DNA from 2 places in the Bacillus sp. m3-13 genome. Region 1 is predicted to be linked to the other one. Evidence: a T-box and tRNA genes for the amino acid it is inferred to sense, from the RefSeq annotation. Region 1 holds a T-box; the other holds one or more tRNA genes.
The links. The T-box of region 1 lies ahead of proS (proline--tRNA ligase). A T-box ahead of a tRNA ligase gene usually reads a tRNA of that ligase, here a tRNA-Pro.

Region 1 (3,371 bases):
ATGGATAATACACTGGATCCTGTACGATTACCGAATCACCTGGTTGAGTCAACGCCTTGAGCAAAAGGTTCATTCCGGGGATAATGCCGGGACTGAATGAAATCCATTCCTGCTTCAGCTCCCATTCGTACTGCGTTTTCCACCAATATTCAACTGCGTCATAATACCTGGCGCAAAAAGTGCTGTATCCATAGATGCCATGCGTGGCTTTTTGGCTGATGGCGCTGACAATCTCTTCTGAAACTTGAAAATCCATATCTGCGATGCAAAGCGGGATGATGTCTTGATCTTCGATGAACCATTTGACAGAATGCGTTTTTCTGCGGTCGATGAATTTTTCCAGTTGCATGGCTTTCTCCCCTTACTCGTTCTAGTATGCTTTAGCCCAATATACCATATGTTTTGCTTCTTTTCCGCAACACACACAAGTTTCGGCTACCTTTTCCTGCTCAAAAGGCATACAACGAGAGGTCGCGCTTGTTTCCTCTTTAATTTTGTCCTCGCATACTTGATCGCCGCACCACATTGCTTTGATGAAGCCGCCTTTTTCTTCGATTTGCTCTTTGAAATCTTGGAAAGTCGTTGCCACGCTTGTTTTGGTTTCACGGTGGGAACGGGCCTTTTCTAAAAGGTTTTTCTGGATGTCTTCGAGGATTTCCTGGATTTTTGCTTCGAGTCCTTCCATAGGTGTGATCAGTTTTTCCCCAGTGTCACGGCGGACAAGGACAACTTGTTGCTGTTCGATATCACGAGGACCCGCTTCTAGTCTTAGTGGAATTCCCTTCATTTCGTACTCGTTGAATTTCCAGCCCGGCTTTTTGTCGCTCGCGTCAATTCCGACTCTAATGAATTCGGACAACTTTTCTTTTAAATCATAGGCAAAATCAAGGACTCCCTCTTTGTGCTGAGCAATTGGGACAATCATCACCTGCGTTGGCGCAATCCTTGGAGGAACGACAAGGCCGCGGTCATCGCCGTGGACCATGATCATGGCTCCAATGATACGAGTCGTGAAGCCCCAGGAAGTTTGCTGCACATATTCCTGCTTGCCCTCGCGGTTTAAGAATTGGATGCCAAACGCTTTGGCAAAACCGTCCCCCAAATGGTGAGAGGTTGCCGATTGCAATGCTTTTCCGTCGTGCATCAAGCTTTCGATCGTGTAGGTGTATTTGGCTCCCGCGAATTTTTCTTTTTCCGTTTTCTGGCCTTTGATGACAGGGATGGCCAAAATGTTTTCACAGATTTCTGCATAGACATTTAGCATTTTCACCGTTTCTTCGTGAGCCTGTTCGTCTGTTTCGTGGCATGTGTGTCCTTCTTGCCAAAGGAATTCTAGCGTTCTCAAGAACGGTCTGGTTGTCTTTTCCCAACGAACGACATTTGCCCATTGGTTGTAGAGCTTTGGCAGGTCGCGGTAGGAATGGATGATGTTTTTATAATGCTCGCCGAACAGTACTTCAGAAGTTGGACGGACTACTAGGCGTTCTTGTAGCTTTTCATCGCCGCCGTGAGTGACCCAAGCTACTTCTGGGGCGAAGCCTTCGATGTGATCCTTTTCTTTTTGGAGAAGGCTCTCTGGAATGAAAAGTGGCATATAGACATTCTCGTGGCCAGTTTCTTTGATCCGTTTATCGAGCGCGTCTTTGATGTTTTCCCAAAGTGCATAGCCGTATGGGCGTATGATCATGCTGCCGCGGACGCTGGAGTAGTCGACAAGTTCTGCTTTGGTGACGACATCTGTGTACCATTGGGCGAAGTCTTCGTCCATGTTGGTGATTTTTTCAACGAAATTTTTATTAGACATGTAGGTTTGCTCCTTTTTTGAAAAGTTGGTGCGGAAATGGCCTGAGTTCGTGCGGAAATGGCTCGAGTTCGTGCGGAATTGGCCTGAGTTCGTGCCAAAACACCCCGAGTTCGTGCCAAACCCACCTTTCAGCCAGCTAAAATAAAAAAAGCCCCGCTATAAATAAGGGACCATTTCTGGCGGTACCACCCTCATTCAAAGCAAAGCTTCACTCTCTTTCATGGTAACGGTTTTGAACCGCTGCACCGTTTCTGATGCAGAACTCTGAGGCAGGTTCAAATGCTCATCTATGGCTGCCTCTCACCACTCGGCACCCTCTCTTGGATAGACGAAATCATTTTACTGGTCCTCTTCGACGTTTGATATTGAGAAGATTATATAGGTTTGTTTGAAAATTTGTCAATCTATTATTTTACTAGTATACGTCAATTTTTGAATCTTAAACTTCTTCCACACAGAAAAAAGCACCCGTACAATCCGACAAGTACGCGCGCCTTTTCACCTAACAAATACTATGATATCAACCTTTCCTTCAAACGCAACAACTCCTCCAGTTTCTCCTCCCTAGCTTCTTCATCCAACCGGTACCTATCCTCCAATATCTCCCAAAGCAGCTCCCCCTTTTCTTCAAAAGACAACGGCAGCCGCTTCACTACCTCACGATATTCCGCCAAAAAATCCGTATAAGAAATCCAGCTGAAATCAAACTGTTCCTCAAGCTCTCTTTTCAACTTCCGTGTCAATTTTGGACTCGATCCGTTGGAGGTCACGGCGATTTGCAAGTTTCCGCGCCTCACGGTTGCTGGGAAGGTGACATTCCCCTCACCCGACTCATCAACCACGCAAACGAGTTGCGACTCATGCAATCCGCGAACTAAAGTCGCGTTCACCTCTCTATTGTTTGTCGCCAAAATGGCCAGAAAAGCTTCCGCAAAATCTTCCGCCACGGCTCCACGCTCCACCAGCCGGTAACCCCTTAATACAGACAACTCCCGCACTTCCTCCGAAAATTCCGGTGCGATAAACGTGATATTCACCTGCTCTGCATCCAACACCTTCGCTTTACGCGCCGCAATCCTCCCACCGCCCGCGATGACAACTTTCTTTCCTTTTAAATCAATGATTAACGGTTGCAACCCTCGCCTCCTCCTTTCCTGAAACAGTAGCCCGCTCCACGACAATTTCTTGAATCACCTCGTGGCGGCTCAACGGTTCAATCAGCAAAACATCCTGTCCCCCACCCTTCCTTTTCCGGACCTCTCTCTCGACTTCACTCAACAGCAGTCCTGCAAATAGCAAGTATGGCACCACCAACACCCGTCCCACTGCATTACTACTAATATCCTTAATACCTTCAGCGAATAATGGCGTGGTGGCCGCCAAATAACAGACATGCACTTGTGACACACCAAGCCTAACACCAACGCCTTTTTTTATTTCCGCAAAAGCCTCATGAATGGCAGGATCACTACTCCCCCTGCCCACAAGCAACACAGAATCCCTAGCATCCACCTTCCCAACAGCCGCTCTCACCAAATCACTTATCCCATCCACGATCCGCTCCTGC
Region 2 (3,371 bases), on a different contig from region 1:
AAAATACCACAACTTTTGATGACCCGTACGGGATTCGAACCCGTGTTACCGCCGTGAAAGGGCGGTGTCTTAACCGCTTGACCAACGGGCCAGATATTCTGGCGGAGAAGGAGGGATTTGAACCCTCGCGCCGCTTACACGACCTACACCCTTAGCAGGGGCGCCTCTTCAGCCACTTGAGTACTTCCCCAGAATGGCTCCACCAGTAGGATTCGAACCTACGACCCTTCGGTTAACAGCCGAATGCTCTACCGCTGAGCTATGGTGGAATAAAACAAAACGGTGTATATAAAAAATGGTGGGCCTAAGTGGACTCGAACCACCGACCTCACGCTTATCAGGCGTGCGCTCTAACCAGCTGAGCTATAGGCCCACAAAAATGGAGCGGGTGATGGGAATCGAACCCACGACATCAGCTTGGAAGGCTGAGGTTTTACCATTAAACTACACCCGCTAAAAAGGGCGACTGATGGGAATCGAACCCACGAATGCCTGAACCACAATCAGGTGCGTTAACCACTTCGCCACAACCGCCATAATAATATTTACTTAGTAAAAGATGGTGCCGGCGATAGGAGTCGAACCCACGACCTACTGATTACAAGTCAGTTGCTCTACCAACTGAGCTACACCGGCATTTAAAATCAAAGTGGCTCGGGACGGAATCGAACCGCCGACACATGGATTTTCAGTCCATTGCTCTACCAACTGAGCTACCGAGCCGTAATATAATTAATAGTGTAAACCTTAATACAAAGCCAAACTATTAAGATAAAAAATGGCGGTCCCGACCGGGGATCGAACCGGCGATCTCCTGCGTGACAGGCAGGCATGTTAACCGCTACACCACGGGACCATTTGGTTGCGGGGGACAGGATTTGAACCTGCGACCTTCGGGTTATGAGCCCGACCGAGCTACCGGACTGCTCCACCCCGCGATAACAATATTACTTCTCTATACTCACCATATCATCTAAAATATTATGGCGGAGGAAGAGGGGATTCGAACCCCCGCGGGCTTTGACACCCCTGTCGGTTTTCAAGACCGATCCCTTCAGCCGGACTTGGGTATTCCTCCGCGTATAGAAAGAACTGGTGGACCTTGTAGGACTCGAACCTACGACCGGACGGTTATGAGCCGTCTGCTCTAACCAGCTGAGCTAAAGGGTCCTTTTTGGTAGCGGCGGAGGGGATCGAACCCCCGACCTCACGGGTATGAACCGTACGCTCTAGCCAGCTGAGCTACACCGCCAAAAAGATAAAGTATTTCATTAGATTTACTGGCACCAATGTTACTGGTCTGTGTCCCTTCCTCTGCAAGCAAATTCAGGGTGTAAATCCGTCGGGACAACTTGGAGCAAATTCATGTAGTAATGCTCGTCGCTACACCGCCAAAAAGATAAGTATTTCATAAAAAGTATTAAAGTGGAGCCTAGCGGGATCGAACCGCTGACCTCCTGCGTGCAAAGCAGGCGCTCTCCCAGCTGAGCTAAGGCCCCAAATTCTAAGGGATTTAATGGTCGGGAAGACAGGATTTGAACCTGCGACCCCTTGGTCCCAAACCAAGTGCTCTACCAAGCTGAGCTACTCCCCGATAATGGCGCGCCCGAGAGGACTCGAACCCCTAACCTTTTGATCCGTAGTCAAACGCTCTATCCAATTGAGCTACGGGCGCTTCATATAAGTTGTTTATTTGATGTCCCTCTCAGAGGCGACTTAACTATAATATCAAATCCAGCATTTTGTGTCAACACTTTTTTGAAATTATTTTTTCGGTGTTTTTGGTGCGGCCGAGAAGAGTCGAACTTCCACGGGGTTGCCCCCACTAGGCCCTCAACCTAGCGCGTCTGCCATTCCGCCACGACCGCGAAAATGAATGGCTAGTATAAATGTATGGTGCGGGTGAAGGGACTCGAACCCCCACGTCAAAGACACTAGATCCTAAGTCTAGCGCGTCTGCCAATTCCGCCACACCCGCATACATTTTATAAAGTTGGCTGGGCTAGCTGGATTCGAACCAACGCATGTCGCAGTCAAAGTGCGATGCCTTACCGCTTGGCTATAGCCCATCGAAGATGATTTAACTTTAGAAGGTTAGTATTAAGTCCCTCTGGTGGAGGATGACGGGATCGAACCGCCGACCCCCTGCTTGTAAGGCAGGTGCTCTCCCAGCTGAGCTAATCCTCCAGATAGAAATGGGAAACAAAACAAGAATGTTTTGCATCCCACTTTGTAGTGACCCGTACGGGATTCGAACCCGTGTTACCGCCGTGAAAGGGCGGTGTCTTAACCGCTTGACCAACGGGCCTTAATAGATGGCGGAGAAGGAGGGATTTGAACCCTCGCGCCGCTTACACGACCTACACCCTTAGCAGGGGCGCCTCTTCAGCCACTTGAGTACTTCTCCATTTGGCTCCACCAGTAGGATTCGAACCTACGACCCTTCGGTTAACAGCCGAATGCTCTACCGCTGAGCTATGGTGGAATAATGCTACGGTGTGTCGGATAACGTTGTCTTTCGTCGCAACCGACTGCTTTTATTTTAATAAGCTTGTACTTAAAAGTCAAGTTTTTTCGGAACAAAAATGATATATTATCATAATTGTCATCCAGCCGTTTTTTAAAACAGCGACTAGAATAAATTATCATATTTTATGGTTGTGTGTCAACACGCTTTTCTATTTCTCTTAACTTCCCTCTACATTTTCCACATCTATACTTGTTTGTATTCACTCTTCTTACTCTTTTGTATTGCAGGTGGCAATCCACACATTCATATATACGAAAAGTTTTCGGCTTGGATGTAGTTGTATGAATGGGCGTACAAAATCTTGGGGCCCCCACTTTTTTAAGTAAGAATCGGAAATCAGCATCTCGGTGTTTATAGCCTTTACCTTGAATGTGCAGGTGGTAGTGGCATAGTTCGTGTTTGATGATGCCTACTAGCTCGTCCATACCCAGGGCGTCGTAATACTTCTTGTTGATTTCGATGTTGCTTGTGGAGGTGAGGTATCTTCCTCCGGTTGTTTTCAGTCGGTGATTGAATGATGCTTTGTGAAGGAAAGGTCTGTTGAAATGCTTTAGGGAGATTCCTTCTATTAACTTCTGTAGTTCTTTGTCTTCCATGTGTCCTCCACCTTTCATTCGAACCCTCCCCATTATACTGCATAGTATAGAAAAAAATAAGTCATTTATGTTGGGCTGGTTTCTATAAGATTGTTGTTTTCCCTTTGAAGTTTTGCCGTTTCTTTCCGCTGCAGGCACTCGCTTTCCGCAGGGCAGTGCTTGAGCCTCCTCGCTGCGCTGTGGGGTCTCAAGTCTACCGCTACCTTTCGCCGGAGTCGAGCGCCTTCCGCTCCAATCCACTCATA

Region 2: it has a tRNA-Pro gene. The T-box ahead of proS (proline--tRNA ligase) is inferred to sense a tRNA for this amino acid. The anticodon was not compared.

The regions. Positions count from the first base shown of each region.
Region 1 is NZ_ACPC01000008.1:54,617-57,987, reverse strand. It holds gene M313_RS0101935 (MalY/PatB family protein) at 1-349, opposite strand, end outside; gene proS (proline--tRNA ligase) at 371-1,804, opposite strand; T-box leader at 1,967-2,169, opposite strand; gene M313_RS0101925 (precorrin-2 dehydrogenase/sirohydrochlorin ferrochelatase family protein) at 2,317-2,940, opposite strand; gene M313_RS0101920 (sirohydrochlorin chelatase) at 2,921-3,371, opposite strand, start outside.
Region 2 is NZ_ACPC01000019.1:123,408-126,778, reverse strand. It holds tRNA gene M313_RS0111200 (tRNA-Glu) at 20-91, opposite strand; tRNA gene M313_RS0111195 (tRNA-Ser) at 100-190, opposite strand; tRNA gene M313_RS0111190 (tRNA-Asn) at 195-269, opposite strand; tRNA gene M313_RS0111185 (tRNA-Ile) at 297-373, opposite strand; tRNA gene M313_RS0111180 (tRNA-Gly) at 381-454, opposite strand; tRNA gene M313_RS0111175 (tRNA-His) at 462-534, opposite strand; tRNA gene M313_RS0111170 (tRNA-Thr) at 561-636, opposite strand; tRNA gene M313_RS0111165 (tRNA-Phe) at 651-723, opposite strand; tRNA gene M313_RS0111160 (tRNA-Asp) at 780-856, opposite strand; tRNA gene M313_RS0111155 (tRNA-Met) at 860-938, opposite strand; tRNA gene M313_RS0111150 (tRNA-Ser) at 985-1,078, opposite strand; tRNA gene M313_RS0111145 (tRNA-Ile) at 1,094-1,171, opposite strand; tRNA gene M313_RS0111140 (tRNA-Met) at 1,176-1,252, opposite strand; tRNA gene M313_RS0111135 (tRNA-Ala) at 1,427-1,499, opposite strand; tRNA gene M313_RS0111130 (tRNA-Pro) at 1,518-1,594, opposite strand; tRNA gene M313_RS0111125 (tRNA-Arg) at 1,599-1,675, opposite strand; tRNA gene M313_RS0111120 (tRNA-Leu) at 1,783-1,868, opposite strand; tRNA gene M313_RS0111115 (tRNA-Leu) at 1,895-1,978, opposite strand; tRNA gene M313_RS0111110 (tRNA-Gln) at 1,995-2,069, opposite strand; tRNA gene M313_RS0111105 (tRNA-Val) at 2,112-2,187, opposite strand; tRNA gene M313_RS0111100 (tRNA-Glu) at 2,237-2,308, opposite strand; tRNA gene M313_RS0111095 (tRNA-Ser) at 2,317-2,407, opposite strand; tRNA gene M313_RS0111090 (tRNA-Asn) at 2,411-2,485, opposite strand; gene M313_RS0111085 (SprT family protein) at 2,653-3,126, opposite strand.